Regions from separate parts of the Bradyrhizobium sp. UFLA05-125 genome, predicted to be linked through region 1. Evidence: predicted binding sites of a transcription regulator. Region 1 holds the regulator's gene; each other region holds the start of a gene.
What was found. The regulator PhoB, encoded in region 1, activates phosphate uptake and scavenging genes when phosphate is short. The targets are predictions, from matches to a motif close to TGTCATNNANCTGTCAT.

Region 1 (10,812 bases):
ATCGGCCACAATGTCGGCGCCAGCGTCTTCACCGGCGGCGCGGTGCGCTATCGCATCTACTCGGCCTGGGGCCTCAATGCGATCGACGTCGCCAAGATCTGTTTCCTCGCCGGCCTCACGTTCTGGCTCGGCAATGCCGCGGTGCTCGGCCTCGGGATTACCTATCACCCCGAAGCTGCAGCCGCGATCGACCAGCTCCCGCCCTGGCTCAACCGGCTCGTCGCCATGGGCATCATCGTCGCACTGGTCGCCTATGTCGTCTGGGTCTGGACCCAGCCGCGCGTGGTCGGTCGTGGTCCCTGGACGGTGGTGCTGCCGGGCGGCCCGCTGACGTTGCTCCAGATCGCGATCGGCATCGTCGATCTCGGCTTCTGCGCGCTCGCGATGTACGTGCTGGTTCCGGACGAGCCCAATCTCGGCTTCGTCGTGGTCGCGGTGATCTTCGTCTCCGCCACGCTGCTCGGCTTCGCCAGTCACTCCCCCGGCGGCCTCGGCGTATTCGACGCCGCCATGCTGGTCGGGCTGTGGCAGATGGACCGCGAGGAGCTTCTCGGAGGAATGCTGCTGTTCCGCGTCCTCTATTATCTTTCGCCCTTTGTCATATCTGTAATCTTGCTGACGTTTCGAGAGGTTATTATCGGCGCCCGATCGAAACGCCTGCAGCAGGCGGCCCTCAAGCTCGATCCGGGTCCTGCGCGCGAAGCCGCTTATGTGAGAGAGCGCAGCGACAAGAGCGCCTGACCGGCCGACAATTCTTAAGGAGAAGCCTGCCCCGATGGCGATCGATGCCCACCCTTCTCCCTCGGTCCAGCCCTGGTCCGACCGGCTGCGGCACGCCGCGATCATCCTGATTGCGGCGGCGCTGGCGCTGTCGGTGGTGGTCTCGCTCGGGGAATTGTCGGCGATGCGAGCGCTGGCGGTGTTTCTCTGCATCGCGGCGGCGGCGCTGATCCCTTGGCGTCTGCACGATACTGCCGCCTCGCGCGACGATGTTCGCCGTGTCAACCCGGTCGAAAACGCGGCGGTGGCCGCGGTGGTCTCGGGCATGCCGGACCCGGCCGTTCTGCTCGACCGTGCCGGACGCGTCATCCATCTCAATGCCGCCGCAGCCCGGCTCGCGCCGGCGCTGCGCAAGAACGAGCTCGCCCAGTTCGCGCTACGCTCGCCCGAGATCATCACCGCGCTGCGCGAGGCGATCGCGACCAGCGAGCCACGCCGCGCCGACTATCTCGATCACGTGCCAGTCGACCGCTGGATGGAGCTGATCATCACGCCGGTCCCGGTGCCGACCACGTTCGGCGGCGCCGACAAATGCATGCTGATGACCTTCCACGACCAGACCCCGTTGCGTCGGGTCGAGGAGATGCGCGCCGATTTCGTCGCCAATGCCAGCCACGAGCTGCGCACGCCGCTGGCCGCACTCTCCGGCTTCATCGATACCCTTCAGGGCCAGGCCAAGGACGATCCGAAAGCGCGCGAGCGCTTCCTCGGCATCATGCACACCCAGGCGACCCGCATGGCGCGGCTGATCGACGATCTGTTGTCGCTGTCGCGGGTGGAATTGTCGGCACATGTGCGACCCGACACGCTCGTCGATGTCGTGCCGATCATCCGCCAGGTCGCCGACGGGCTCGAACCGCTGGCGCGCGAGCGCCAGGTAGACGTCCAGATCGATCTGCCGGAGACGGCGGTGATGATCGCGGGCGACCGCGAGGAGCTGTTGCGGCTGTTCGAGAACCTGATCGAGAACGCGCTGAAATACGGCGCCTCAGGCGGGCGGGTGATCGTCTCGCTCTCCATGGTCACGGCGGCCGATGGCTCGCCGGAAATTCGGGTCATGGTGCGCGACTTCGGCCCCGGCATTGCGCCGGAACACCTTCCGCGGCTGACGGAGCGCTTCTACCGGGTTGACGTCGGCGACAGCCGCTCGCAGGGCGGGACGGGCCTCGGTTTGTCGCTGGTGAAACATATTGTTAACCGGCATCGCGGCCGGCTTTTGATCGAAAGCGTGCTCAGACAGGGTGCCACTTTCACCGCCTGTTTTCCCCAGGCGAAGCCTCCGGCTTCAACCTGAAATGCAAACTATTTCAGTTGCTTAAGTCCGTCATCCCACTGTCACGAAACCTTCGTAAAAGCACTACCGACCGCTCCTAAACGAGCGGCGCGGGAGCGCGATCGGGCGCGCGTGGCGCTTCGCTCCCCACTATGGAGACCAGCATGAATTTCATCAAAACTATCGTCGCTGCTGGCTTGGTCGCCGCATCGACGTCGGCCTTCGCTGCCGATATCACCGGCGCCGGCGCGACCTTCCCGTTCCCGATCTATTCGAAGTGGGCTGACGCCTACAAGAAGGAGACCGGCAACGGTCTGAACTATCAGTCGATCGGCTCCGGCGGCGGCATCAAGCAGATCCAGGCCAAGACCGTGACCTTCGGTGCCAGCGATGCGCCGCTCAAGGCCGAGCAGCTCGAAAAGGACGGCCTCGTTCAGTGGCCGATGGTCATGGGCGCCATCGTCCCCGTGGTCAACATCGAGGGCGTGAAGCCCGGCGAGCTGACTTTCGACGGCGAGACCCTCGCCAACATCTACCTCGGCAAGATCACCAAGTGGGATGACGCCGCCATCAAGAAGCTCAATCCGAACGTGAAGCTGCCGTCGGACGCGATCACCGTCGTTCGCCGCTCGGACGGTTCGGGCACCACTTTCAACTTCACCAACTACCTCTCCAAGGCCAGCGCGGACTGGAAGAGCAAGGTCGGTGAGGGTACGGCCGTCGAATGGCCGGTCGGCGTCGGCGCCAAGGGCAACGAAGGCGTGTCGGGCAACATCAGCCAGACCAAGAACTCGATCGGTTATGTCGAGTACGCCTATGCCAAGCAGAACAAGCTGACCTACGCCGGTCTCGTCAACAAGGCCGGCAAGCCGGTGCAGCCGACCGTCGAGGCGTTCCAGGCGGCCGCGTCCAACGCCGACTGGGCCAAGGCTCCGGGCTACTACGTCATCCTGACCGACCAGCCCGGCGACAAGTCCTGGCCGATCACCGCGGCGACCTTCATCCTGATGCACAAGGATGCCACCGACAAGGCGGCCTCGCAGGAAGCCATCAAGTTCTTCCGCTGGGCCTTCAAGAACGGCGACAAGGCGGCCGAGGAGCTCGACTACATCCCGATGCCCGACAGCGTCGTTCAGCTGATCGAGAAGACCTGGGCTGCCGAGATCAAGAGCTGATCGCAGCGTAGCGAAACTCGCGCTCCGTCACACGCGGAGCGCGAGTGGCAAAATCGACCCGGAACTCCCTGGAGGATTCCGGGCCTGGTCTTCGGACCATCCCGAACGACGCGGGACAAATCGTCGACAAGACCGCCTCCATCGGCGGCGTGCAGATGACGTAAAAGGTACAATAGGGGATCGGCGTGGCAGAGATGGCCGTTCAGAGCGATATCGTCGACGACGCCGGACCATATGATCGCGCCAAGGCCTTGAGCGCGTTCAAGCTCGGCGACCTGACCTTCTACTGGATCACGCGGCTCAGCGCGATCTCGGTGCTTTTGATCCTCGGCGGCATCATCGTGTCGCTGATCGTCGGCGCCTTCCCGGCGATGAAGGAGTACGGCCTCGCGTTCCTGTGGACGCAGCGCTGGGCGCCGTCCGCCGATCCGCCGGTCCTCGGCGCGCTCGGGCCGATGTACGGCACGCTCGTCACTTCGTTCATTGCGATGCTGATCGCCATTCCCGTGGGGCTTGGCATTGCGATCTTCCTCACCGAGCTCTGCCCGCAATGGCTGCGCCGCCCGATCGGCATGGCCGTCGAACTGCTCGCCGGCATTCCCTCGATCATCTACGGCATGTGGGGCTTCTTCGTGCTGGGCCCGTTCCTGGCCAACACCTTCCAGCCCTTCATGATCAAGCTGTTCGACGGCGTTCCCGTGCTGGGCGCGATCTTCGCTGGCCCGCCGTCCTATCTCAGCCTGTTCAACGCCGCGCTGATCCTCGCGATCATGGTGCTGCCCTTCATCACCTCGATCTCGGTCGACGTGTTCAAGACTGTGCCGCCGGTCCTCAAAGAGGCCGCCTACGGCGTCGGCTGCACCACCTGGGAGGTCGTGCGCAGCGTGGTGATCCCCTATACGCGCGTCGGCATCATCGGCGGCGTCATGCTCGCCCTCGGCCGCGCGCTGGGCGAGACCATGGCGGTGACCTTCATCATCGGCAATTCCTTCCGTATATCGTCCTCGATCTTCGCGCCGGGCACCACGATCTCGGCGGCGATCGCGAGCGAGTTCGCCGAGAGCGACGGCCTGCACCAGTCAGGCCTGATCCTGCTCGGCCTCCTGCTGTTCGTGCTGACGTTCTTCGTGCTCGCAGGCGCGCGGCTGATGCTGCTGCGTCTCGAAAAGAAGGCGGGGAAGTAACATGAACCCGATTTACGCACGTCGCCGCCGCAAGGACATCGTCGTCCGCGGTCTCTGCATCGGTGCCGCCGCCTTTGGCGTCACCTGGCTCGCGCTGATCCTGATCACGCTGCTCTACAACGGCATCACCGGTCTGAACCTTCAGATCTTCATCGCGGACACTCCGCCCCCGGGCTCGACCGAAGGCGGCCTGCGCAACGCCATCATCGGTTCGATCATCATGACCGTGATCGGCGTCGGCATCGGCGCACCGCTCGGCATGTTCGCCGGCACCTATCTCGCCGAATACGGCCGCAACAACAAGCTGACCTCGGTGATCCGCTTCATCAACGACATCCTCTTGTCGGCGCCCTCGATCATCATCGGCCTGTTCATCTATGGCGCGGTGGTGGTGCCGATGCGTGGCTTCTCCGCGATCGCCGGCGCGCTGGCGCTCGCCGTCATCGTGATCCCGGTCGTGCTGCGCACCACCGAGGACATGCTGTTGCTGGTGCCGAACGCGTTGCGTGAGGCGGCTTCCGCCCTCGGTCTGCCGCGCTCGCTGGTGATCAAGCGGATCGCCTACCGCGCGGCGCGCTCCGGCCTCATCACCGGCGTGCTGCTCGCGACCGCCCGCGTCGCCGGCGAGACCGCGCCGCTACTGTTCACCGCGCTGTCGAACCAGTTCTTCAGCCTGAGCCTGAACAAGACGATGGCGAACCTGCCGGTCACCATCAACAACTTCGTTCAGAGCCCCTACGCCTATTGGAAGCAACTGGCCTGGAGCGGGGCGCTTCTGATCACCCTGACCGTGCTTGCCCTGAACATTGGCGCGCGCATTCTTGGCGCCGAGAGGACTGCAAAATGAGCGATCTGTCCGTTTCCGTAGGTTCCACCGGGCGTCAGGCCTCGCCGACGCTGCCTGAGGCTCCGGCCAAGGTGACGGTGCGCAACCTCAACTTCTATTACGGCGAACACCACGCGCTGAAGAACATCAACATGACGCTCGGCACCAACCGCGTCACGGCGTTCATCGGCCCGTCCGGCTGCGGCAAGTCGACCCTGCTGCGCATCTTCAACCGGATGTACGATCTCTATCCGGGGCAGCGCGCCACCGGTCAGCTGATGCTGGACCAGACCAACATCCTCGACCCCAAGCTCGACCTCAACCTGCTGCGTGCCCGGGTCGGCATGGTGTTCCAGAAGCCGACGCCGTTCCCGATGACGATCTATGAGAACATCGCCTTCGGCATCCGCCTCTATGAGAAGATCTCCAAGTCCGAGATGGACGACCGGGTCGAGAAGGCGCTGCGCGGTGGTGCGCTGTGGAACGAAGTCAAGGACAAGCTCAACGCCTCCGGCCTGTCGCTCTCCGGTGGCCAGCAGCAGCGTCTCTGCATCGCCCGCACCGTGGCGGTGCGCCCCGAGGTGATCCTGTTCGACGAGCCCTGCTCGGCGCTCGATCCGATCTCGACCGCCAAGGTCGAGGAGCTGATCCAGGAGCTCGCCGAGAACTACACGATCGCGATCGTCACCCACAACATGCAGCAGGCGGCGCGCGTCTCCGACAAGACCGCCTTCATGTATCTCGGCGAGCTCATCGAGTTCGACGAGACCAGCAAGATCTTCACGTCGCCCAGCGACCGGCGTACCCAGGACTACATCACCGGCCGCTTCGGCTGAGGAGACAGGAAATGGCTTCTGAACATACCGCAAAGGCCTTCGACACCGACCTCCAGGAGCTTACGCGGCTCGTTGCGGAGATGGGTGGCCTTGCCGAGCGCATGATCGTCGATTCCGTCGATGCGCTGATCCGCCGTGACGTCGCGCTCGGCCAGCGCGTGGTAGCAACCGACGCCGAGATCGACGCGCTCCAGAAGAAGATCGAGGAGCGCGCCGTGCTCACGATCGCGCGCCGCCAGCCGATGGCGGTCGACCTGCGCGAGATCGTCGGCGCCATGCGCGTTGCGACCGATCTGGAGCGCATCGGCGACCTCGCCAAGAACATGGGCAAGCGCGTCGCCGCGCTCGAGACCGATTTCCATCCGCTAAAGCTGTTCCGCGGCCTGGAGCACATGACCGACCTCGTGCAGCAGCAGGTCAAGTCGGTGCTGGACGCCTATGCCGCGCATGATCTGCCAGCGGCGATGATGGTGTGGAAGGGCGACGAGGAGGTCGACGCGATCTGCACTTCGCTGTTCCGCGAGCTCCTGACCTACATGATGGAGGATCCGCGCAACATTTCGTTCTGCATCCATTTGATGTTCTGCGCCAAGAATATCGAGCGGATCGGCGACCATGCGACCAACATCGCCGAGACCGTCTTCTATATGATCGAAGGTCAGGCCATCGCGGACAAGCGTCCGAAGGGCGACATGACCACCTTCGCCACGACCGTGCCGAACACTTAAGGAGCGACGACGCCATGGGCGCACGCATTCTGGTTGTTGAGGACGAGGAAGCGCTGACCGAGCTATTGCGCTATAACCTCGAAGGCGACGGCTACGATGTCGAGACGGTGATGCGCGGCGACGACGCCGACACCCGCCTCAAGGAGCACATCCCCGACCTGATCGTGCTCGACTGGATGCTGCCGGGCCTGTCCGGCATCGAGCTGTGCCGCAGGCTTCGCGCCAGGCCCGAGACCAAGCAGCTGCCGATCATCATGCTCACGGCGCGCGGTGAGGAGAGCGAGCGGGTGCGCGGGCTTGCGACAGGCGCCGACGACTACATCGTCAAGCCGTTCTCGGTGCCCGAGTTGCTCGCACGCGTGAAGGGCCTCCTGCGGCGTGCAAGCCCCGAGCGGCTTGCGACCATACTCGCCTACGGCGACATCGAGCTCGACCGCGAGAAGCGCCGCGTCGCCCGCTCCGGCCGGCCGATCGACCTCGGCCCGACCGAATATCGCCTCCTGGAGTTCTTCCTGGAGCATCCCGGCCGGGTGTTCTCGCGCGAGCAGCTGCTCGACAGCGTCTGGGGCCGTGACATCTATATCGATGAGCGCACCGTCGACGTCCATATCGGCCGTCTGCGCAAGCTGCTCAATCTCGGCCGCGAGCAGGATCCGATCCGCACGGTCCGTGGCGCCGGCTACGCGCTGGATGATCGTTTCGCGAAGGCTGAGCAAACGTAAAAAAAGCGCGCCAAATGGCGCGCTGACGTTTCTCGATCAGGCGTCCCGGCCCTGCGCCGGGACGTTGTCGTTTGTGGCTGAACTCAGCGCGTTCCCGGCTTAGCCGGTGCGCGCCGACGATCCGCCGCCGGCTGGTAGGCGACGCGCGAGTGCTGCGCGCAATAGGGCAGGCCCGAGAGCGACTTGCCGCCGCAGAAGAAGAAATCCGGGCTCGAGGGATCGCCGACCGGCCAGTGGCAGGTCGCTTCGTTGAGCTCGAGCAGCGACAGGCGCTGGCTCATCGGTACGACATTGTCATAGGTGATGGGATCGGGCTCCACCTCGACCTCGAAGGCTTGGGCGAGGGCGGTGTTGCCGCGCGAGATCGGCCGGCTCACCCGCATCATGTGCTGCGCGGGGCGTGCCTTGCGCGGCCGGGGAGCCGCCGAGGACGGGGTCTTGGCGCGACCGGACAGGCCCAGCCGGTGCACCTTGCCGATTACGGCGTTGCGCGTCACATTCCCGAGTTCGGCAGCGATCTGGCTGGCCGAAAGCCCGGCTTCCCAGAGCTTTTTCAATTGCTCGACGCGATCGTCGGACCAGGTCAAAACCGTCATTGCACCCTTCCCCTCGCCGCGCGCCAGCCAATCCTTGGGGCCACGTGGCGATGTCTAAGCCTCGAAAAACCCGTGCCGTCAGAATCCCTTAAGGCTCGCCGGGCGCGAAAAACGCACCTGAACGTTACGCCGGTACATGAGGACTTAGAGGATCAGAACTGCTGCACGAGATGTCGTATCTGACAGGAGAAACGCTACAATATGGCGTGACTCCCGCGCAAGAGTCTGCGGCTCCGCGTCCACATGTTCCGTCTTAAAAAACTCTCAAAATCGCCACCGCAAGACTACGGGCCGCGCGCCTCGCACGGCCTTCTGGCGGCATTGACAGCGGTTTTTCCAAGCATAAAATGGTGACACGTGCCGCCCTTAAAAGGCGGCACGTTTCGTTTTCCGGGCAGGTCAATGATGCGCTGCGCAACGCAGCCTCAGCCGGCCCCAACATCCAAGTGACCGCCATGACCAAGAGCGCCGCGACGCATCTGCTTCCCGTTTTCGCCAGGGCCGAGCTCGGCTTCGAGCGCGGCGAAGGCTGCTGGCTGGTCGCAACCAGTGGCGAGCGCTATCTCGATTTCACATCGGGTGTCGCCGTGAATGCGCTCGGTCACGCACATCCGCATCTGGTCAAGGCCCTGCAGGAGCAGGCGACAAAGCTCTGGCACATGTCGAACCTGTTCCAGAGCCCGGATGGCGAGAAGCTCGCGGTCAGGCTCTGCAACGAGAGCTTTGCGGACTTCGTGTTCTTCTGCAATTCCGGCGCTGAGGCGATGGAATGCGTGATCAAGGTGGTGCGCCGCTATCACGCCACCAAGGGCCATCCCGAGCGCTACCGCATGATCACTTTCGAGGGCGCGTTCCACGGCCGCACGCTGGCAACGCTCGCTGCCACGGGGTCTGCAAAATATCTCGAAGGCTTTGGTCCGCCGATGGACGGGTTCGACCAGGTGCCGCATGGCGATCTGGAAGCCGTCAAGAAGGCGATCGGCCCACAGACTGCGGGCATCCTGATCGAGCCGATCCAGGGCGAGGGCGGCGTGCGCTCTGCTCCTCCCGCATTCTATCGCGCGCTGCGCCAGCTCTGTGACGAGCATGGGCTGTTGCTCGCCTTCGACGAGGTGCAGACCGGCATGGGCCGCACCGGCGAACTCTTTGCACATCGCCGCCTCGGCGTAACCCCCGACGTGATGTCGCTTGCGAAAGCACTCGGCGGCGGCTTTCCGATCGGCGCGTGCCTTGCGACCGCCGAGGCGGCCTCCGGCATGACGCCCGGCTCGCACGGCTCGACTTTCGGCGGCAATCCGCTCGCCGTGTCCGCGGCGAACGCCGTGCTCGACGTCATGCTCAAGCCCGGCTTCTTCGATCACGTGCAGAAGATGTCGCTGCTGCTCAAGCAGAAGCTCGCCTCCGTGATCGACCGCCATCCGGATGTCGTCAGCGAAGTGCGCGGCGAGGGGCTGTTGATCGGCCTCAAGGCCGTGGTGCCTTCGGGCGATCTTGCCACGGCGCTGCGCAACGAAAAGCTGCTCACCGTCGGCGCCGGCGACAATGTGGTGCGCTTCCTGCCGCCCTTGATCGTCACCGAGGCGGAAATCGAGGAGGGCATCGCGCGGCTCGAGCGCGCCTGCACCGCGATTGAATCCACTCTCAAGACGCCGGCGGCAAGCTGATGAGCAAGACGCCCAAGCACTTCCTGGATATCAACGAGCTGCCGCTGTCGGAGCTCAAGAGCATGCTCGCCGCCTCCTCGGCCATGAAGGCAAAGCAGAAGGCGCATCAGCCGGTCAAGCCGCTCGAAGGCAAGACGCTGGCGATGATCTTCGAGCGCCCGTCGACGCGGACGCGGGTGTCGTTCGATGTCGCCATGCGCCAGCTCGGAGGCGAGCCCATCATGCTCACCGGCGCCGAGATGCAGCTCGGCCGCGGCGAGACCATCGCCGACACCGCGCGCGTGCTGTCGCGCTATGTCGATGCCATCATGATCCGCATCCTCAATCACGATGCGCTGCTCGAGCTCGCGGCGAACGCGACAGTGCCGGTCATCAACGGACTGACGCGGCGCTCGCATCCGTGCCAGGTAATGGCCGATCTCATGACCTATGAGGAGCATCGCGGGCCGATCGAGGGCAAGACAGTGGCATGGACCGGCGACGACAACAACGTTCTCGCCTCCTGGGCGCATGCCGCCGAGCGCTTCAAGTTCAACCTCAATGTCGCGACCCCGCCGGAGCTCGCGCCGAAAAAGGCGATGCGCGACTGGGTCAAGGCGACGGGCGCTCCGATCATGCTGGGCACCGATCCGGAAGCTGCGGTGCGCGGCGCCGATTGCGTCGTCACCGACACTTGGGTCTCGATGGGCGACAAGGAGGGCGAGCGCCGCCACAACGTGCTCAAGCCCTATCAGGTCAATGCCCAGCTAATGTCGCTCGCCAAGCCCGATGCGCTGTTCATGCACTGCCTGCCCGCCCATCGCGGCGAGGAGGTCACCGACGAGGTGATAGATGGTCCGCAATCCGTCGTGTTCGACGAGGCTGAAAACCGTCTGCACGCGCAGAAGGGTATTTTGGCCTGGTGCTTTGACGCGGTGAAATAGGTTTGGATCGCCGTCCTGGCGGACGACAATGAGAGAACCGTGATGATGGCAGCGTGGCGTTGCCCTATCTTCGGTCGTCGTCCCGGACAAGTGCAGCGAAGCGGA
Region 2 (10,812 bases), on a different contig from region 1:
CGCTGACCGCAGCATCCGCGTCCTGGTGCTGCGCGGCCAGAGCGAGAAGAGCCTGATCGGGGGTGCCGACATCAAGGAGATGGCAAATCTCGACCAGACATCTGCCGAGGCGTTCATCTCGCGCCTGCGCGATCTCTGCGAAGCCGTACGCAATTTCCCTGCCCCGGTCGTTGCGCGAATGCCGGGCTGGTGTCTCGGCGGCGGGCTCGAGGTCGCGGCGGCCTGCGACTTCCGGATCGCTGCCCATGATGCGCATTTCGGCATGCCGGAGGTCCGCGTCGGCATTCCCTCGGTGATTCATGCGGCGCTGTTGCCACGCCTGATCGGCTGGGGCCGCGCGCGCTGGCTGGTGATGACGGCGGAAAATATCGATGCGTCGACGGCGCTCGCCTGGGGCCTCGTCGACAAGGTCGCCCCGGAGGGCGGACTCGACGAGGCGGTCGAACACACCGTGAAGGCGCTGCTCGCCTGCGGCCCCGAAGCGCTGCGGTCGCAGAAGGCGCTGCTGCGGCAATGGGAGGAATTGCCGCTGACCGAGTCGGTCAACCTCAGCGTCAAGGTGTTCGGCGAGTCGTTTCTGACGGACGAGCCGACGCGACTGATGCAGGAGTTCGTCAACCGGAAACGGTAAGACTGTCTCGGCATTAAAGGTGTCATACCCCGCGCAGGCGGGGCATCCAGTACGCCGCGGCCTCTCCGTATCCTTGCACTGCCTCTGGAACACTGGATCACCCGCCTTCGCGGGTGATGACGGCGTGGTGTGGGGCGCGAGCTCAGGTATACGGCAAACGCGGCCTCCAAAAATCTCATCCTACACACGACAATTTGTCATGACTGGCACAGTTGCATTTTTTGCAGCGCATCATATGATGATCATAATCTTACAAGATTATTCCAGGGAGCCCGCCATGGCCACCGATCCCGTCGTCATCGTTTCCGCCGCCCGCACCCCGCTCGGCCGCTTCATGGGCGAGCTGTCGCCGCTCGCTGCGCACAAGCTCGGCTCGCATGTGATCTCCGCCGCGCTGGAACGCGCAAAACTCGCGCCGGAGAAGGTCGACGAGGTCTTCATGGGTTGCGTGCTGCCCGCCGGCCAAGGCCAGGCGCCGGCCCGCCAGGCAGCGCGCGCGGCGGGCCTGCCCGATGCGACCGGCGCGACCACCGTCAACAAGGTCTGCGGATCCGGGATGAAGGCGACCATGCTGGCGCACGACATCATCCGCGCAGGTTCCGCGGAGATCGTCGTCTCAGGCGGTATGGAGAGCATGAGCAACGCGCCCTATCTCTTGGCGAAGGCGCGCGGCGGCTACCGCGCCGGCCATGAGCGCATCATCGACCACATGACGATGGACGGGCTGGAGGATGCCTACGAGACCGGCCGCTCGATGGGCGACTTTGGCGAGGCCACCGCAGAAGCCTATCAGTTCACGCGCAAGGATCAGGACGCCTTTGCGATGGAGACGCTCAGCCGCGCGCGCAAGGCGGTGGAGAGCGGCGCGTTCAAGGCCGAGATCGCACCGATCACGCTCAGCGAGAAGGCCGGTCCCCGCATCATTGCCAATGACGAGCATCCGCTGAAGGTCGATCCGGCAAAGATCCCCGGATTGAAGCCGGCGTTCCGCGCCAACGGCACCATCACGCCGGCTGCCTCATCTGCCAATGCCGACGGGGCGGCCGCCCTCGTGCTGACAAGGCGCGCGCTGGCCGATCGCAGCGGCCTGCCGCTCCTGGCCGAGATCAAGGGCCACGCCACCCATAGCCAGGAGCCGCAATGGTTCACCACCGCGCCGATCCCGGCGATCCGCAAGCTGCTGGACAAGGTCGGCTGGGGTGTCGATGACGTCGACCTGTTCGAGATCAACGAGGCCTTTGCCGTTGTCGCGATGGCCGCGCAGCGCGACCTCGGTATTCCCAGAGAGAAGCTCAACGTCAATGGCGGCGCCTGCGCCCTCGGCCATCCCATCGGCGCCACCGGCGCGCGGCTGATCGTGACGCTGTTGCATGCGCTGGAAGCGCAAAATCTGAAGCGCGGCGTTGCGGCGCTGTGCATCGGTGGCGGCGAAGCCACTGCGATCGCGGTGGAACGTTTTGCGCACTAGGCAGAATGTCCGAAATTGAGGGAAGCCTGTCATTTTAGACGCGCGCGAGTCGTGCCACAATGCCAGGCTCGAACAGGTCGCGCTAAATCCTCCAGGTAAGGTTGGGGCCCAATGATTTCGAACTGGCTCGCGGCAGCACTCGGCCGTCGCAACATCCACTACGGCTGGGTGATGGTCGGCGTGACCTTCCTCGCCGCGCTGATCAGCGCCGGCACCGTCGGCGCCCCCGGCGTGTTCATCGTGCCCCTGCAAAAGGAATTCGGCTGGAGCACCGCGGAGATTTCCTCGGCGCTCTCGATCCGCTTCATCCTGTTCGGTCTGATGGCGCCGTTCGCGGCCGCTCTCCTCAACCGCTACGGCCTGCGCAACGTGACGCTTACTGCGCAGCTCATCGTCGTCTCGGCGCTGGTGGCTTCGCTCGCGATGACGAAGGTCTGGCAGCTCATGCTGCTGTGGGGCGTCGTGATCGGCATCGGCACCGGCATGACCGCGCTGGTGTTAGGGGCCACCATCGCCACGCGCTGGTTCGCCGCGCGGCGCGGCCTCGTGGTCGGCATCATGACCGCGAGCGTCGCCACCGGGCAGCTCGTATTCTTGCCGCTGCTTGCCAGTCTCACCGAACGCTTCGGCTGGCGCCTTGCCCTCAGCTTCGTCTGCGTGATGCTCGGCGTCTCAGCAACCGCCGTGGCGCTCGCGATGCGCGACCGCCCGAGCGACGTGGGCCTGCGTCCGTTCGGCGACGAGGGCAGCGAGCCCCTGCCCGTCCCGCCGGTCAGCCACGCGCCGATCACGGCTGTTGCGCTCGGCACGCTGCGCGATGTTTCGACGTCCAGTGCGTTCTGGATCCTGTTTGCGACCTTCTTCGTCTGCGGCGCCTCGACCAACGGCCTCGTCCAGGTCCATCTGATCCCGATGTGCCTCGATTTCGGCATCCCGCAGGTGCAGGCCGCGAGCCTGCTCGCGGCGATGGGCATCTTCGACTTCTTCGGCACCATCATGTCCGGCTGGCTATCCGACCGCTACGACAATCGCTGGCTGCTGTTCTGGTATTATGGCCTGCGCGGGCTCTCGCTGCTGTTCCTGCCGTTCAGCGACTTCTCCTTCTACGGCCTGTCGCTGTTTGCAATGTTCTACGGTCTCGACTGGATCGCCACCGTGCCACCGACGGTACGCCTGACGGCGCAGAAATTCGGCCCCGAGCGCGCCAATCTGGTGTTCGGCTGGATTTTTGCCGGCCACCAGCTCGGCGCCGGCTCCGCCGCCTTTGGCGCCGGCCTGTCGCGGACGCTGCTCGCGAGTTATCTGCCCGCCTTCTTCATCGCCGGCGCGCTCTGCATCTTCGCATCACTGATCGTGCTGGCGCTCGCGCGACAGCCGAAGCCTGCGATGGCACTGGCAGCCAGCAAATGATGGTGGTGCGGATCTAGTACTTCAGCGTGGTGGTCAGACCGAACACTGCGGCGTCGCCGATGCGCGAGACGCCGGTCGAGTCATTTGGATTCGGGATGCCGCCGGACGGCCGCCACACGTATTGGAAATAAGGGGCCAGCAGCCAGCCCGGCTTGATGTGCGCCTCGTAGATCACTTCAAGCAGGGTCTCATTGCTGCGTACGGGGCTCTGGATTCCACTGAAGAACTGCGTGTCGACATCGAGGCTTCGGGCAGAGCCCGATATCCGCATATAGGCCATCCCGACCCCGAACCGGTCGAGGGGGCGGCCGGGGGTAAAGCCGACGAAGCCGACGCCGCCGTCGAGATAGAGGTCGATCAGGTTGCGGTCAGGCGGGCTGTAGGCGATCCGGCCGAACGCCGTGACGCCCGGTATCGACGCGGAGACGGTTTTCTCGGTCACCCCCGGCGGCCGCCAGAGGGTCTGCTCCACCACCGCGTAGATTCCATAGTTGCCGCGCAGCTGGGCCGGGATGCCGCTCCCGGTGGGGTCGGCGATAGAAAGGCCCTCGGCTGTAAAGCGCTGGCTGTTGAAATCGCCAAGGTGATACCAGCCACCGGGCGTAAAATTGCCGGCGAGCGAGCTCCCACCGATATCGAGATGATAGTCGAAGTGAACCTGCCCGATGAGCCACGGCGGATCATTGACGCGAAACGCCAGTCCATGATTGTCGCGCGTCTGCGGATCGCCGTCACCGGGCCGCGCCGGATTGCCGTTGAAAACGGCACCGAAGAGGGTCACGTTGTCCGAAACCGCGGCCTTGACGCGAATTCCCGGCACCGCAATCGGCGGGGCTGGCCCGCCCGCCGGCAGGTTGGTGGCCTTGATTGCCGGCCAGCCGAAGGTGCCGTTGATGAAGAGGTCATCCGTTTCGCTGTCGAAGAATTCGACGTCCGCCGCCTGCTGGCCGGCCCTGATGTTCAACCTGCCGTCGAACAGGCTTTGCTCTAAATAGGCGTTGTAGAGCCTGGTGTCGGGCAACGCCTCGATCTCGCTGATGGTGGCGAGATTGTAGATGTAGTTGCGCGTCAGCCCGCGACCGTAGATCTCGAAGGCGTTGGCGTAGAAGCGGCCACCCGTCCAGCCAACGAGCTTGTCGAGGTCGGCGTCAACGGAGAAATCGAACCGACCGAAATGGATGGCGCCCCGTGCGACGCCTCCGGATACATTGCCGATGTTGTCGCCGATATAGGTGAGGCCGAAATTCAGGCCCTTGTTGGCGAGCCCATCGTGCCAGTCGTTGAACCATTTTGGCGTCAACCAATCTGCCACGCTCTCATCCTTGGCACCGGCGAATGCGTTCGTGCTTGCCCACGCGCCTGCAAGGCACGCCGTCACGATTGCGAGCACACTTCGCAACGGAGACATTACTCTGCACACATGGTTGAAGCCGGATCGCGTGCTATTTGAGAATGCCCATGCGCCGCATGAAGTAATAGGCGAGGCCCGCAGAGGCGACCATCAGGCAGGCCGCATAGATGAAGCCCTCCTCGACGTCCGTCAGCGGCAGGCCCTTGGTGTTCATGCCGAAGATTCCGGTGATCAGTGTCGGCGGCAGCAGCAGCGTGGTCACGATCGACAGCGTATGAAGATGCCGGTTGCTCTCTTCTTCATTCTTGAAGTGCAGCTCTTCCTCAAGCAGGCGGGTCCGTTCACGGAGCTCAACAATGTCGTGGTCAAGGCCGTCCAGGCGTTGCGCGAGTTTGCCAGCCTGAATTCGCAACTCCGGGGGCAGATCGTCCCCATGCTTCTGGTCAAGTCGATGAAACAGGATTCGAAGTCCCGTCAACTGGCGATGCAGCCGGACGCAAGTGCGACGCTGCCGGCTCAGAATGCTGCGCATCTCCGGCTTGGCATCATCGGCCGCGATCTTTTCTTCGATGCCGTCGATGTCCTGACCGATCCTGTCGGCCATGCGGTCCATGGTGTCGGCGACCTCGTCGACGATCTTCTCCAAGAGAGCTGCGACATTCGCGACGCGGTAGCCGCCCTCGAGCATCCGACGTGTCGCATCGGCCGAGCACAGCGCCTGATGGCGACCGCTGATCAGAAGCTGTCCGGTCATCGCAAAGCGCAGGAACGCGGTTTCTTCGGTCGGGCTCTCGATGTCGCGCACGAGGTCGGAAAACACGCCGTAGACGCAGTCATCGATGACGTGGAGCTGCTGAAACGTGTCCTTGGACAGGAGCAGCTCGCGCGCGAGCGGCGGCAGGCCGGAGGCCGCGATCCACGGCCGCGCCCGCGCATCGGTCAGATTGAAATGCAGCCAGAGCCGGCCATCATGGCTGAACTCGATCGGCTGGTCGATCGGCAGCGCCTCAGCGCTGCCGTCACTGTGCAGGCGGAACGCCCAGACCAGGCCGGGAATAGCCAGCGCAGAATCATCCGTTACGCTGGCAAGCGTTACTTGCTCAACCATGCTCACCCCCACGTCAATGCAGCCCAGGTCCGGGGGCTGTTTGCCTCCTCCCGACCTTCGCGGGTACTTAATTGGATTACACCAGTGTTACAGTTTGATGATGCGAGCCGACGAGATCCGCCGCCCTACTCCGCGGCCAACCCCGTCGCGGCCGCCGCCTGGGCTTCCTTGATGTAGTCGTGCACGACGCGGCCGAACGGCAGGGTCAGGTCGGCGATATAGTGATGCGCGCCGACCACGCGGCGGACCGGGAAATCCGCAACCGGCGCATTGACGTGGGGCACGAGGTGCAGGCGACCGGGCCCCATCCAGGAGCCCTTCGGAACGATGTCGGTGAGGTTGATCGCGACGAGCTGGCAGACCTCGAGCTGGCCGTCGACGCCTGGGATCATCTTCAGATTGATTTGTGTCTTCGACAGCGTGGCGCGGGTGAGATCACCGTTGCCGGCCATGCTCTCGTGCTTGTAGCCCATCGTGCCCATGGCGACGAGCTGACCGGCATATTCCAGCGTGCCGGTCAGGGTATCCTTGACGATCTCGAGCTTGGGGTGAGCGTACTTCTTGGGAAAGCCCCAGATTTCGCGCCCCGCCGCGATCGGCGGATCATCGTCGAGATACATCTGTGAGACGAAGTTCACCTCTTCGCCGTGCAGGCGCGCGGGGATCACCAGACCGGACTCGGTGTAGCTGCCGAAGCCGGAGGAGTCCGGCATCCTGATCCATTCGTAATGCACGATCGCTTGGTCGATCGGCTCCAACGGCTCAGGCAGGCCGGCGCGGATCAGGTCCGGATCGGTCTCGTAGGTGATGACGAGGAATTCGCGGTTGATGAAGCGATAGGGACCGGCGGGATAACTCGGTCCGGCGGCCGGCATGGACGGGAGTCTCAGAACGTCTTCCCTGCGCATCTTTGATCTCCTGTGTGACGCTGGTGTGATGTCCGCCTGGCAGCTGCAAGCCTAACGCGAATTGCTAGCCGCCGTCATTGACTGCGATGTGATGGATTTCCGTCAGGCGCGTGACCCCTCCGTCATTCCCGGCGCGATGGGCCTGCATGTCCGCGATGCATCGGCGCCGCAATTGTCATCACGCCGTCATTGCGGGGCGCAATCGTCCGGGCGAGGCAGGGAGACAGCGCCATGGACGCCCGCACGTCGCAACCGACATATCAGACAAATCAGCCTCCCTCGCGGGGCTGGCGGCCCGAGCGCTGCGATCGCGTCGCGCTGGTGCTGCAAGGCGGCGGCGCGCTTGGCGCCTACCAGGCCGGCGTCTATCAGGCGCTGCATGAGGCCGGCATCGAGCCCGACTGGGTCTGCGGCGTCTCGATCGGTGCGATCAACTCAGCCATCATCGCGGGCAACAAGCCGGAGAAGCGGCTCGATCAGCTTCGCATTTTCTGGGAGCGCATCACCAACCGCAAGATCTGGCACTACACGCCTGATGGCGACGTCTTCCGCCAGTGGCGCAATCTCACCAGCGCGTGGATGACGTCGGCGATGGGCCAGCCGGGCTTCTTCACCCCGCACCAGGTCAATCCCTGGTTCAGCCCGGTCGGCGCCAGGACTGCAACCAGCTATTACGACACGACTCCCTTGCGCGACAGCTTGCGCGAGCTCGTCGATTTCGACCTGATCAACGAGAAGAAGATCCGCTTCGCGGTCGGTGCGGTGAACGTGCTGTCGGGCAACTTCATCTATTTCGACAATGCCCATGATGAGATCCACCCCGAGCACGTCATGGCCTCCGGCGCGCTGCCGCCGGCGCTGCCGATGGTCAGGATCGGCACAGATCATTTCTGGGATGGTGGCATCGTCTCAAACACGCCGCTCCAGCACCTGCTCGACCAGGAGGACGATCTCAATTCGCTGGTGTTCCAGGTCGACCTGTTCAGCGCGCGCGGCGTGCTGCCGCGCTCGATCCAGGACGTCATGGCCCGCCACAAGGACATCATGTATTCCTCGCGCACGCGCCACAACACCGACGTCTACCGCCGGACGCACAATCTGAAGGTCCTGCTCTACAAGGCGCTGGCGAAGCTTCCCGACGAGCAATTGTCCGAAGAGGAACGCCAGCTCAAGGCGAGCCTGCGCAACATGCCGGAGATCGCGATCCTGCATTTGATCTATCAGCAGAAGGCCTATGAGGGCGACGCCAAGGACCACGAATTCTCCGGCACCTCCATGCGCGAGCACTGGACGAGCGGCTACGAGGATACCAAGCGCACGCTGAAGCGCCGCGACTGGATCAAGATGCCCGAGGAAGGCATGGGGCTGGTCGTCCACGACGTGCACCGAGAGACGGAGAGCGCGTAAGGACTGAAACCGCCTTCGCCCGTGCAGGAGCGCGCCCCCTTTGGTGACGCTCCGACCAAAAGTGTGAAAACAACCCCATGCACAGTAGCCGACGGCCGGCGGGGACGATCTTCGCATTTTACGAAATCATGTGACACGTCGGGCAGATCGGGGGTATTATGGCATCATAGGGCGTTGTGCATGACGCTCTTGCCCTAGAGCCCCGCTCCCCACATCAAGCGTCCTTGCCTGGGCGTCCGCGACGGGCGGTGCAGGACACGAAATCCAGCGGGTCGCTGGCGAGCAGCTCGATTTCCGCCCGCTCCAAAGGCGTTAGCGCGGATCCGAAGCCGGGATCGGCCAGGCGCTGGCGCAAGACGGCGATGGCGGCCTGGTGGTCCGAGTTGGCATAGGCCGTTGTTGCAACCATCAGACCGGGCTCGCCGAAGAAGCGATGGATGACCTCGCCGAGGCTTTTGCGAGTCTTGAAATATTGCAGGAGCATGGCGTCGCGGCCGGCGGGGCCGGCTTCGCTCGCGAGCCGGGCGGCGGTGGCACTCACATCCAGATAGCGCGGCAGCGAGATCGTTTCGCCGGCCTTTGGCACCTCCGTGACGTAATGCAGGCCGCGGTCGCCAACCGCATAGCGGTCGGTCTGAAAGCAGCGTGCCCGCCGGACTTCGGCAATCTGCTCATCCGCCGTCGCGACATTGCTGAACGTTCCGTTCGGCCGTCTCTTGACCCCGCTCTCTTGGGAGCCAAAGGGGATATCCGGCCGCAATTTCTTCATCAGCGCTCCGAAGATGCCGGCCTCGTGACTGCGGGCCGCGAGCATGTCCTCGATCGCTTCCTGGTCGCATCCACTTGGCGGCGTACTCCCGAACAAGGCCCCGCCGATTCCCTGTCTCTGGCAACGCGCCCCCTCTCCTGCCGCCGCGAAAACGGTTCGCAGCGACCCGGGGTCGAGAGCCTGCACGAGCGCGGAGGGCCTGGTGAGGTCGGCGCTGTGGGCCCACAGAAACAGGCCGATCGCGATGACTGCTCCCACCGTCGTCTCGCGCGTCAGCCCGAACCGGTTGAACTCGGCATCGAACGAAGCCTCTGAGGTCTCGAGACTGGCCTCGCGCAGTGAACTGCGCAGACGTGTGACATCGAAAGCAGACGACGATCGGCGACCGAAGCTGGCCGCGGCGCCGACTGTCTGCGGCCTCGTGTCGCGCCGCGCAGGCGCGATCAGGGCCATCGAACCGGTGACGGAGACGATCGCGGCGACCCGCTCGGCGATCGTGGGATGGGTGGCGAAAGCTCCCTTGTGCGCGCCGTCGATCATCATGGCGTCCTGGCCGGCCGCGAGCCCCGGAATTGCACTGCGCCCCTCGATGCGTTGCAGCGCCGAGACGAGCGCGGCAGGATTCTGGGTCAGCCGGACGGCTTCCGCATCGGCGATGAATTCGCGTGCCGACGCGATCAGCAGCCGCACGAGGTGACTTCCGTCATGCGCCAGACGGTGCAGGAACGAGACGATGAGAAAGAGCACGACCATCATCGGAAATACCAGAGCCAAGACCGGCAGTGCCAAGGCCTGCGAGATCCGGTTGGCCTGCTTCCCATTGCTGCGAGGCTGCAGCAGGCTCAGCGTATCGAGGCAGACATTCGTGGCCGCGATCAGCCGGATGTCTCCGTTGACCACGTGCATGATTTCATGCGCAGCGACCGCCGCGAGCTCATCGTCGTCAAGTGCGTCGATCAGGCCCTTGGTGAAGACCAGCACGGCATCCTTCTGCCGGATTCCGCAGGCAAACGCGTTCAGCGCCGGACTGTCGATGACGGCGACATAGGGGGTCGGCAGGCCGGCCGCGATCGTCAGCGGTTCGACGATACGGCAGAGCCGCGGCTCGTCCTGATCGTCCACGAAGCGAAATTCCGTTTTCCGCCTGATGGTGCGGACGTGCCATGCCATCTGCACCGCAAACAGCAAGGCGCCGACGATCGTGACGACCGGCACCCAGCGGATGAAATAGCCGGTCCATCCATAGAGCGGCGCATGCTCCGGATCGTGCATGGCCAACGGCACCAGCAGCGCCAGCATGGCGAGCAGGTGAAACGCCAGCACAAAGCCCGCGAACAGCGCCAGCGAGCGCGTATCATTGCTGCGGACGTGGCCATAGAGCCCGTTAACCGCCATGGCGATATCCCATGTCTTTCAGAAATCTGTCTTCGATCAGAATTTGACCGCGAGAGGTTCGTCGATCAGAACGCGTTCGATACCGAGATCGTAGGGCGTGCGCGCGTCCATCTTGAACAGACGGCCGATATAGCTGCCGGGAAACTGGCGCAGCGTGGTGGCGTATTCTTCGACGGCGAGGTTGTAGAAGCGGCGCGAGGCGGTGATGCGGTTTTCGGCGTCGACGAGCTCGCGCCGCAGCTCGGCGAAGTGCGTGGACGCCTTGAGCTCGGGAAAATGCTCGGCCATGCCGATCAGGGCGTTGATGTTCTGCGTCAGATTGTTCTCGGCGCTGAGCCGCACGTCCGGGCCGGCTGCAGAGAGCG
Region 3 (10,812 bases), on a different contig from region 1:
AGCACCGCGCGGCGGCTCTGCAGGCGCGGCCGCGGCAGCGAGGCCTCGATGCGCGCACGCAAAGCAGCCGGCGCGGTGTAACGCAGGCTCGCATCGGCGAGCACGCGCTTCATCTCGCGCTGTGCGGCGAGTTCGGCTGCGCAAGCCGGGCAGGTCGCGATATGCGCCTCGACCTCGCTGGTATGACCGGCATCCAGCTCGCCGTCGATCAGTGCGTGAAGCAGAAGCTTTGCCTCGTCGCAGGTCATTTCGGTTGCTCCTCTTCCGCCATCCAGGCTGCGCGCAGCATGGCGCGGGCCCGGGCAAGGCGGGACATCACGGTACCGATCGGCGCCCCGACCGCTTCGGCGATTTCGCGATAGGACAGGTTGTTGATCTCCCGCAGCACAAAGGTTTCCTTGAATGGCTCGGCCAAAGCCTCGATGAGTTTTCTGATCGCCGTCGCGTCACGCGTGCGCAACATATCAGTTTCGGGATTCGCTTCGGTCTCGCGCCAGATCGGCGGCTGCTCGGACGCCTCGGGAATATCCTCGATCGCCGCGGGCGAATGCGCCCGACGCGCATATTCGGCGTTGCAGACGTTGCGCAGGATCGCGAACAGCCACGGCTTCATCGCCGGGCCGCGATAGCTGTCGAAATGCTTGAGGGCGCGCAGGTAACACTCCTGCACCGCGTCCTCCGCATCCGAGGCGTCACGCAACAGATAGCGCGCGAGCGTATAGACGTCGTCCAGATACGGCAGCGCCGCTTCACGGAAGCGCCGCGCCTTGTCGGGATCATCGCTGATGGAGGACATCGCCGTTCGCTTTGCCTTGTCGCCGGTGTCGGCTTTCGACGCGCGTGCCCGGCCAGCGTCAACCCACTGGCCGGGCAGAATGGTGATGCCTTGGTTTGAGCCGTTACTCAACCTTGATCAACCCCGTCATGTGCGGGTGCAGCGAACAAAAATACTTGTAATCGCCGGCCGCCGTGAAGGTGAACGAGAACTTGTCGTCGGTGTCGAGCGTCTTGGACCTGAACTTGCCGGCCGAGACGATGGTGTGGGGGATATCGTCCCGGTTGGTCCAGGTGATGGTGGTGCCGGTCTTCACCGTGAGCTCAGGCGGCTGGAAGGTGAAATTGTCGATATGCACCTCCATGTCGTCGGCACGGGCGTTGGTGATGGGCAGCAGCACGGCCGCGGCCACGGCGACACCGAAGTCGCGGCGATTGAGAGTCTTCATGGTCAGCTTCCGTTCAGCCCTGGAGCGGCGTGTCGATGATGGCGAGCGGCTGATCGCCTTGCTTGAAGTTGATGCTCGCGACCCCGAGCATCGAGCGGAGCCTTGCGTCCTCGACTTTCATCGGGCCGGGTGAGGGGGCAGCTCCGGGCGCGGGCTGCGGGAAGGCGGTAGAGCGCGCGGTGTGGAAGGTGACGTTGCCCTCGACCTTCTGCATCACCTGGTGGATGTGGCCGTTCAGTACGGTGACCGAGCCGAAGCCTTTGACGAATTCGAGCGCGCGTGCGCCGTCCTCGGTGCCCCAGCCCCATTGCGGATAGACGGTCCAGAGCGGGATGTGGGCGAACAGCACGACAGGCGTGGATTTCGATTTGCCGCGCAGATCGTCCTCCAGCCACGCAAGCTGCTCGGCGCCGAGATTGCCGAGCCCGCCGGCCTTGAGGTCGACCACGTTGACGAGGCCGACGAAGTGCACGCCACCGGCATCGAACGAATACCAGCCCTGGCCCTTTGTGCCGCGGCCATAGCGGTCGCGATAGAACTTCACCTCCTCGTCGAGGAAATCGTGCTCGCCCGGCACGTAGTGCACGTCCAGCTTGGTCTGCGAGATGATGCGCTCGGCATTGTCGAACTCGGCGGCCTTCGACAGGTGCGTGATGTCGCCGGTGTGGATCATGAAGGACGGCTTTGCCGGCATCGCGTTGATCTTGTTGACCGCCTCCTCCAGCGTGCCGAGCGCGTTGGGATTGGCCGGCTTGTCGAAGCCGACATGGCTGTCACTGATCTGGAGGAAAGTCATGCCGGGCGCTTCCGCGGCCTGGACGGAATCGACGATGCCGAGCGAGCGCGGCACGCCGCCCGTGATGGTCCAGAGCACCCCGGTGCCGGCCCAGGTCATGCATTCAAGCACCTTGCGGCGGTTGACGCCGTCGTTCCCGTGGTCGTGTCCGCTCATCACGCCTCTCCTTGCGCCCGGAATTGGGCTTCGGAGGATGTGATCGGGGAAGGGGCCGGTTTATTCCCGGATGGGATGACGATTTCGTGAGGTCGTTTCGCGCCGCGGACGACGCGGTGTAGCCCGGATGGAGCGCAGCGAAATCCGGGGTGAGGTGTGCGGCTGCTTCCCGGATTGCGCTGCGCTGCATCCGGGCTGCGTCTTCGTTACTTCGCATCCTCCAAAATCATCGTCGCGCCTTTCTCGGCAATCATCGCAGTCGGCGTGTTGGTATTGCCCGACGTGATCGTCGGCATGATGGAGGCATCGACGATGCGCAAGCCGCCGAGGCCATAGAAGCGCAGGCGTTCGTCGACGACCGCCATCGGATCGTTGGCCGTGCCCATCTTCGCCGTGCCGACGGGATGGAAGATGGTGGTGCCGATATCGCCGGCAGCTTTGGCCAGCGAGGCATCGTCGTCACCGACGGAAGGGCCGGGCAGATATTCGCTCGGACGATATTTTGCCAGCGCATTCTGCTGCATCAGGCGGCGCGTGGCGCGGATGGCGTCTGCGGCGACCTGGCGGTCGTCGGCGGTCGACAGGTAATTCGGCGCGATGATCGGTTTCTCGTCCGGCGCCGCGGCGCGTAAGCGAACGGTGCCGCGCGAGGTCGGTTGGAGATTGCAGGCGCTGACCGTGATCGCGGGGAAGCGGTGTAGGGGATCGCCGAACTTGTCGAGCGAGAGCGGCTGTACGTGGAATTGGATGTTGGCGCGCGAGCGCGTCGCATCCGAGCGGGTGAAGATGCCGAGTTGCGACGGCGCCATGGTGAGGGGACCGCGGCGACGGAAGGCATAGTCGAGCCCCATCAGGCCGCGGCGGAACAGATTGTAGTAGGTCTCGTTCAGCGTGCGCACGCCCTCGACCTTGTAGATCGCGCGCTGTTGCAGATGGTCCTGCAGATTGCGTCCCACGCCGGGCCGGTCCATCACGATGTCGATGCCGAGCGGCGAGAGCCAGTCGGCCGGCCCGATGCCGGTGCGATGCAGGACCTGGATCGAGCCGATCGCGCCGGCCGAGAGGACCACCTCGCGCCTGGCGCGTGCCTCGATGGTCTCGCCGTTCTGGGTGAAGCGCACGCCCACGGCGCGGCCCTGCTCGATGATCAGACGGTCGACCAACACGTGCTTCTCGAGCCGCAGATTGGGCCGCCTCAGCGCGGGCTTGAGGAAGCCGCGCGCCGAGGACCAGCGCCGGCCGCGCTTCTGGTTGACGTGGAAATAGCTCGTGCCCTCGTTGTCGCCGGTGTTGAAATCCGGGATGCGCTGGATGCCCATCTCCTCTGCGGCATCGCCGACGGCATCCAGAATCGTCCAGGACAGCCGCGGCGCCTCGATGCGCCAGCCGCCGCCGACACCGTGATGCTCGCTCGGCCCAAGAAAGTGGTCCTCCAGGTGCTTGAACATCGGCCGCACGTCATCATAGCCCCAGCCGGTGAGCCCGAGCTGGCGCCAATGGTCGTAGTCGGCGGCTTGTCCCCGCATCGAGATCATGGCGTTGATCGCCGAGCAGCCGCCGATCACCTTGCCGCGGGGATAGGCGAGCGCGCGGCCGTTCAGCCCGGGCTCGGCCTCAGTCTTGAACATCCAGTCCGAGCGCGGGTTGCCGATCGCAAAGAGATAGCCGACGGGGATGTGGAACCAGATCCAGTTGTCGTCGCCGCCGGCCTCCAGAATGAGGACGCGGTTCTTCGGATCAGCCGAGAGCCGGTTGGCGACGATGCAGCCCGCCGTGCCGGCGCCGACGACGATGTAGTCAAACTCACCCTCGAGCCGCCTTGGCATTCTGCTTCCACCCGGATGATCGTCATGCCCGGGAATCCGTCTTTGGCTCGTCCCGGAGCATTCACGCACTTGCCTGCTAATTGTCAGACGTGGATGGCCAAGACAAGTCAGCGGCAGGCCCAGCCATGACGTTTGGATCGAGATCGTCGGCCTCAAGGAGTTAGGTGGACCGCCGCTTGCATGGTAGACAGTCCTGTATTCCCAACTGAAAGCTCGAGATCCTCCATGCCCATCGTGAACCGCGTCGCCGACCTTCAACCTGACATCCAGGCCTGGCGGCGGGACATCCATCAGCACCCCGAGCTGCTGTATGACGTCCACCGCACCGCAGCATTCGTAGCGGACCGCCTGCGCGAATTCGGCTGCGATGAGGTCGTGACCGGCATGGGCCAGACCGGCGTGGTGGGGCTGATCAAGGGCAAGAAGCCGGCGCGCGAGCGCATCAAGACCATCGGTCTTCGCGCCGACATGGATGCGCTGCCGATCGAGGAACAGACCAACCTGCCTTACGCCTCGAAGAATCCGGGCAAGATGCACGCCTGCGGCCATGACGGCCACACCGCGATGCTGCTAGGGGCGGCAAGGTACCTCGCCGAGACCCGCAACTTCGCCGGGGACGCGGTCGTGATTTTCCAGCCGGCCGAGGAGGGCGGCGCCGGCGGCGCAGCCATGGTCAAGGACGGGCTGATGGAGCGTTTTGCCATCGACCAGGTCTATGGCATGCACAACGGTCCGGGCATTCCGATCGGCTCGTTCGCGATCCGGCAGGGGCCGATCATGGCGGCGACCGACGAGGTCGACATCAAAATCGAGGGCCTTGGCGGCCACGCTGCGCGTCCCCACAAATGCGTCGATTCCGTTCTGGTCGGTGCGCAGGTGATCACTGCGCTGCAGTCGATCGTCGCGCGCAGCATCGATCCCCTGGATTCGGCCGTGATCTCGATCTGCGAATTCCACGCCGGCAACGCCCGCAACGTCATTCCGCAGACGGCGGAGCTGAAGGGCACGATCCGCACGCTGACGCCGGAGGTTCGCGCGCTCGTCGAGAAGCGCGTGCGCGAGGTGGTGGCAGGGGTAGCGCAGATCACCGGTGCGAAAATCGATCTGCAGTACAAGAGGAACTATCCCGTGGTGAACAATCACGCCGCGCAGACCGAGATTGCGCGGGCGGTGGCCAAACAGGTCGCGGGCGATGCCAATGTGCACGAGATGCCGCCACTGATGGGCGGCGAGGATTTTGCCTACATGCTGGAAGCGCGCCCCGGCGCCTTCATCTTCTGCGGCAACGGCGACAGCGCGGGTCTGCATCACCCCGCGTATAATTTCAATGACGAGGCGATCGTCTACGGCACATCCTACTGGATCAAGCTGGTGGAGAGTTCTTTGGCGACCTAAACGCGACGTCATTCCGGGGCGATGCGAAGCATCGAGCCCGGAATCTCGAGATTCTCCGGTGCGCAATTGCGCACCATAGTTCGGCCCTTCGTGCCGCCCCGGAATGACGATCCAAATGAAAAAGGGCCCGCGCGATGCGCGGGCCCTTTGTCGTTGAGTGGCGTGATGATCAGAACACGTGCGAGAACACGTAGTAGAGCACGCCGGAGATGATCATCGCGGCGGGCAGGGTCAGCACCCAGGCCATCGCGATGTTGCGGATCGTCGCCCATTGCAGGCCGGAGCCGTTCGCCGCCATGGTGCCGGCGATGCCTGACGACAGCACGTGGGTGGTCGAAACCGGCAGGCCGTAGACGTCGGCGGCGGCAATGGTGGCTGCGGCGGTGATCTCGGCGCAGGCACCTTGTGCGTAGGTAAGATGCGTCTTGCCGATCTTCTCGCCGACCGTGACGACGATGCGCTTCCAGCCGACCATGGTGCCGAGCCCGAGCGCGATGGCGACCGCGATCTTCACCCAGCCGGGGATGAACTTCGTGGCGCTGTCGAGCGAGCCCTTGTAGGCGGTGAGCACGGCAACGTCGTTGGCGCTGAGCTCGGCCTCCTTGTCCTTCATCAGGAAGCGGATCGCTTCCGAGACGAGGTACATGTCGTTGCGGGTGTTGCCGACGACTTCCGCCGGCACCTTCGCCAGCGACCCGTAGGTGGTGACCTGCTTTGCGATGTCGCGCACCAGCACGGCGAGCGACGGGAACGTGCCGCCGTTGACCTCGTGTTGAGCGACGTAGTTGGTCACTGCGGGACGCGGGTTGCCGATCACGTTGTAACCGGCGGCCTTGGCCTCGATCACCTTGCTCGCGGCTTCCGAGTTCGCGACGAACGCCTCGATCTGGCTCGCCGGCAGCGCGCGGTTGAGCGCATAGGCCGTCGGCACGGTGCCGATCAGGATCAGCATGATGAGGCCCATCCCCTTCTGGCCGTCATTGGAGCCATGGAAGAAGCTCACCAGCGTGCAGGTGAGGATCAGGATGCCGCGGATCCACCACGGCGGCGGCTGATCGCCCTTCGGCTCGCCGAACAAAGCGGGCGTGGCGCGCAGCAGCACGGAGCGCAGGATGAACAGCAGGCCGGCGGCGAGTACGAAGCCAAACAGCGGCGACAGCAGCAGAGCCTTGCCGATATTGGTGGCCTGGGTCCAGTCGACGCCCGAGGTGCCGCTGCGGCCATGCAGGACCGCGTTCATGATGCCGACGCCCATGATCGAGCCGATCAGCGTGTGGGAGCTCGACGCCGGCAGGCCGAAATACCAGGTGCCGACGTTCCAGATGATCGCTGCGATCAGAAGCGCGAACACCATGGCAAAGCCGGCGCTGGAGCCGACCTGGAGGATCAATTCCACCGGCAGCAGCGAGACGATGCCGAACGCGACTGCTCCGCTCGAGAGCAGGACGCCGAACAGGTTGAACATGCCGGACCACACCACGGCGATGTGTGCGGGCAGCGAGCGGGTGTAGATGACGGTTGCGACCGCATTGGCGGTGTCGTGAAAGCCGTTCACGAACTCGAAGCCGAGCGCGATCAGCAGCGCGACGAAGAGCATGAGGAAGGGCGCAATGCTCTTGACCTGCGTGCCGGTCGCATCGACGTCGACCCAGATGCTGTAGGCGACGAAGAGCAGCGCGGCCGCGATGATCCCCATGTAGATAATGCCGGTCATCGGATGAAAACCGCGGTCGAGGTCGGGCCCCTTCCGCAACGCAGGCTCGATAGAGCCGGGTAAAGCAAGATCACTCATAAAAAACTCTCCTGTCCCTGTGCTCTGATTTTGCGCGCGGCATATGACAGGCAGTTGAAATGGCGGCAGTTCTCCACCGGTATCTGCTGCGGCGCAGCGTGTCTTATATCACGCTGCCCGTGCTGATTTTTCCCGGAATCCGGCTGCGATCTTCAGATCATCCACAAAGCGCTGATATTCCAGCTCTTTTGCCTTGGGGTCCGGCAGCCGCAGCAGATAGGACGGATGCACGGTCACCAGCGCCTTGCAACCGTCCGGCAGATCGATCAGTCGGCCACGGTTCTTGCCGATCGGGGTGATCTTGCCGAACACGCATTGCGCGGCGGTCGCCCCCATCGCCACGACGAGGCTGGGCCGGAGGGCCGCCAGCTCCCGCTCGTACCATTGCCGGCAGGCTCGGATCTCCGGTGTGTTCGGCTTCTGGTGCAGGCGGATTTTTCCGCGCGGCACGAATTTGAAGTGTTTCACGGCGTTGGTGACATAGACCTTCCTGCGGTCGACGCCGGCCTCTTCCAGCGCGCGGTCGAGCATCTGCCCGGCTGGTCCCACGAAGGGATGACCAGCGATGTCTTCCTTGTCGCCGGGCTGCTCGCCGACCAGCATGATGGTTGCAGATTTCGGGCCTTCACCGAATACGGTCTGGGTTGCATCCTTGTAGAGAGGGCAGGCGCGGCAATGGGCGGCTTCCTCGCGCAGCGTTTCCAGATCATCGGCTGCGGGTTTGCGTGGCATGGCTGCCTCCGGGCGCGAGATGATCCGTCCGCCGGTCCAGCGTTCGGCATCGGTGAGCAGCGGTTCAAGTATCGAGGCTTCCGGGAGGTTCCTGCCGCGCTGTTTGGGCGCTTCCGGTGCGATCGGCCGGTCCAGGTGGAAGTGGCGGCGCCAGGTTTCCTCCAATCGGTTTGGTGCAGGCATCTCCGTCTTGCTGATCCCCGGCGTGAACGAGATGACGTGGCCGTCCCAATGAGCGCAGATGTCGGGTGTGAGGATCGACCAGGGCATGTCGGCATAACGACGCGCGAAGAAAGATGCGGCGAATTCGACGATGTGATGCTCCGGCACGAACCAGGCGGCATAGTGCGCCTTCTGCTCGCGTCCGATCTCGCGGAAACGGATGACATCGCGCATCCGCTGCACGTCGCGATGCACGCTATTTGCCATCGCCATGGCGAGCGCCACATCGGGATCGGTCATCATTGCCAATAGGTCGTGATCGGCCTTCAATCGCCACAGCAAACGATAGAGCAGCGCAAAGCGTTCGCCGTCGCGATTGAGGATCGCGACGCGCGCAAGCTCGATGAAATTGGCCGGCACGCTGAAGGTGCTGTCGATTTCGATCGGTGGAAGGCTCGGCGCCTCGGACAGGCCGGGCGGCATCTGGTCTGTCGTTCGGCCTTGCACGGCCCATGCAACGTCCGCCGGCGGCACATGGTGGAGTGCCAGCGCACGTGCGGCTTTGCGCCAGCCGTCGAAATCAGTCTCATGATTGAGGGTAGTGAGGTACATGGCACTTGAATCCTCTTGATTCCGCTCATGAATCCGCGGGCGCGCCAATTCGATTGACTCCGACGGCGCTGTTAGCTTTATATTAGAACATATCATGAACAAATGAGCCAGCCGATCGTTTGTCTTTCTGACGATCCTGGCGACCATCACGAGAAGGAGCGGCGAGCAATGAGCGGCGCACGTAGAAGCGCGCTTGCGGTCTTGCGCGGCCAGATCGAGCGCATCGAGACGTCGGAGGTTGCGCATCATCGCGATCGCGTGGCGCTTGGCCACCCCCAGGCGGATCAGGCTTTGCAGGGTGGGCTGGCACGCGCCGCGATCCACGAAGTGTTTTGCGAGGGACGCCAGGGCACGGCCGCGACGGGCTTTGTCACTGGTCTCGCCGGCCGCGTGACCGCGCGCCGGCCGCTGCTGTGGGTGCAGCAGGATTTTTCGGAGGTCGAGGCTGGTGCGCTGTCGATGAGCGGGCTTGCCGAGTTCGGTCTCGATCCGCGCCGTGTGGTGATGGTGCGCGCTGCCGATGTCGAGAGCGCGTTGCGGACGTCAGCCGATGCGCTTGCCTGCGACGCGCTGGGCGCCGTCGTGCTCGAGCTCTGGGGCGAGACGAAACAGTTCGATCTCGTGGCAAGCCGCAAGCTGACGCTTGCAGCCCAGGCTTTCGGCGTGACCGGGCTGCTGCTGCGGATGGCTGCAAACCCTCTGCCGTCGACCGCGGAAACCAGATGGATGTTGCGGGCGGCGCATTCGCCGCCTGGACCTGTGTGGAGCGCCTGGGGCGCGCCTTGCTTCGATGCCGAGCTCGTTCGCAATCGTCATGGCCCGGTCGGCCGGTGGATCATGGAATGGAAATGTGATGAGTGCCTGTTCAGTGAATCGTCGGCGTATCCTCAGCCTGTGGCTGCCGCGCCTGCCCATCGATCGCATCAAGCGGGTGCTTTCGGTGAGCAACGTCGCGCTGGGTAAAGACGAGCCGAGTATCGTCGTCGCCAAGGAAAACAACGCGCTTTCGATCTACGCGCTCGATGAAGCGGCCGGGCGCCTCGGCCTGCATATCGGCCAGCCGCTGGCGAATGCCCGCGCGATCTGTCCGGAATTAAAGGTGTTCGACGCCGATCTCGTGGCGGATGCCAAGACGCTCGAGGACATCGCCGACTGGTGCGACCGCTTCACGCCGCTGGTGGCGCTCGATCCCCCACATGGCCTCTTCCTCGACATCACAGGCTGCGCGCATCTGTTCGGCGGCGAGGCCAATCTGTTGCAGACGCTCGTCCGTGCGCTGGTGCGGCAGGGTTTTGCGGTCAGCGCGGCGATCGCCTCGACCTCGGTCTGCGCGCGTACGCTGACGCGGCAGGCACCTGGCACCATCGTTGCCGATGGCGCGGAAGCGGAAGCGATCAACCGCTTCCCGGTCCCGGCGCTCGGTGCGGATGACGCCATCACCACGGGTCTGCGTCGCGCCGGCCTGAAAACCATCGGCGATGTTGCTTCGCGCAGCCCCCACGAGATCACTGCGCGCTTCGGTGCGCGCTTCTCGACGCTGCTTGCGCATGCGTTGGGGCAGGGCGATGCGCCGATCAGCCCGCGAAAACCGCTGCCTGACTACATCGTGGAAAAACGCTTCGCCGATCCGATCGCGACCGACACCATGATCGCGATGACGCTGTCGCGGCTTGCGGATACGCTTGTTACCTCAATGGAGAAGCAAGGCAAGGGCGCGCGGCGGCTGGAGGCTTCCTTCTTCCGCACCGACGGCGCAGTGCGCGCGATCATGGTCGAAACGGGACGTCCGGTGACGCGAAGCGCAGTCGTCGATCGTCTCTTTCGCGAGCGGCTGGATGCGCTCGCCGATCCACTCGATCCCGGTTTCGGCTTCGACATGGTCCGTCTCTCGGCGAGCCGCACCGAGATCGTGGTGCAGGAGCAGCGCGATCTCGATGCGCACGTCCATGATAATGACGAGCTCGGCGCGCTGATCGACCGCATCGCCGCGAGGATCGGCGGCAAGCGCATCGTCGTGCACCTGCCGCAGGATACGCATATCCCGGAATGCGCCGTGCTGGCCGCGCCCGCGCAGCATCATCTCGCTGCTGCCGCGCAGGCTGAATGGCCCGCACGTGT

Region 2: the regulator PhoB is predicted to act here: its motif matches at 7,050-7,066, upstream of SO156_RS07020 (acetoacetate decarboxylase).
Region 3: the regulator PhoB is predicted to act here: its motif matches at 7,232-7,248, upstream of SO156_RS35095 (inorganic phosphate transporter).

Annotation. Positions count from the first base shown of each region.
Region 1 is NZ_JBANBJ010000006.1:39,937-50,748, forward strand. Features, by position in the region: gene SO156_RS09050 (putative bifunctional lysylphosphatidylglycerol flippase/synthetase) at 1-741, shown strand, start outside; gene SO156_RS09055 (ATP-binding protein) at 776-2,074, shown strand; gene pstS (phosphate ABC transporter substrate-binding protein PstS) at 2,218-3,228, shown strand; gene pstC (phosphate ABC transporter permease subunit PstC) at 3,423-4,412, shown strand; gene pstA (phosphate ABC transporter permease PstA) at 4,414-5,259, shown strand; gene pstB (phosphate ABC transporter ATP-binding protein PstB) at 5,256-6,074, shown strand; gene phoU (phosphate signaling complex protein PhoU) at 6,086-6,802, shown strand; gene phoB (phosphate regulon transcriptional regulator PhoB) at 6,817-7,524, shown strand; gene SO156_RS09090 (GcrA family cell cycle regulator) at 7,608-8,120, opposite strand; gene SO156_RS09095 (aspartate aminotransferase family protein) at 8,576-9,784, shown strand; gene argF (ornithine carbamoyltransferase) at 9,784-10,707, shown strand.
Region 2 is NZ_JBANBJ010000004.1:128,738-139,549, forward strand. Features, by position in the region: gene SO156_RS06995 (enoyl-CoA hydratase) at 1-631, shown strand, start outside; gene SO156_RS07000 (acetyl-CoA C-acyltransferase) at 909-2,099, shown strand; gene SO156_RS07005 (MFS transporter) at 2,211-3,509, shown strand; gene SO156_RS07010 (carbohydrate porin) at 3,523-4,821, opposite strand; gene SO156_RS07015 (transporter) at 4,952-5,968, opposite strand; gene SO156_RS07020 (acetoacetate decarboxylase) at 6,094-6,876, opposite strand; gene SO156_RS07025 (patatin-like phospholipase family protein) at 7,108-8,283, shown strand; gene SO156_RS07030 (M48 family metalloprotease) at 8,498-10,447, opposite strand; gene SO156_RS07035 (LemA family protein) at 10,484-10,812, opposite strand, start outside.
Region 3 is NZ_JBANBJ010000063.1:9,166-19,977, forward strand. Features, by position in the region: gene SO156_RS35065 (anti-sigma factor family protein) at 1-248, opposite strand, end outside; gene SO156_RS35070 (sigma-70 family RNA polymerase sigma factor) at 245-796, opposite strand; gene SO156_RS35075 (cupredoxin domain-containing protein) at 900-1,223, opposite strand; gene SO156_RS35080 (metallophosphoesterase family protein) at 1,237-2,175, opposite strand; gene SO156_RS35085 (GMC family oxidoreductase) at 2,382-4,001, opposite strand; gene SO156_RS35090 (M20 aminoacylase family protein) at 4,227-5,396, shown strand; gene SO156_RS35095 (inorganic phosphate transporter) at 5,566-7,188, opposite strand; gene SO156_RS35100 (UdgX family uracil-DNA binding protein) at 7,297-8,694, opposite strand; gene SO156_RS35105 (ImuA family protein) at 8,863-9,657, shown strand; gene SO156_RS35110 (Y-family DNA polymerase) at 9,548-10,812, shown strand, end outside.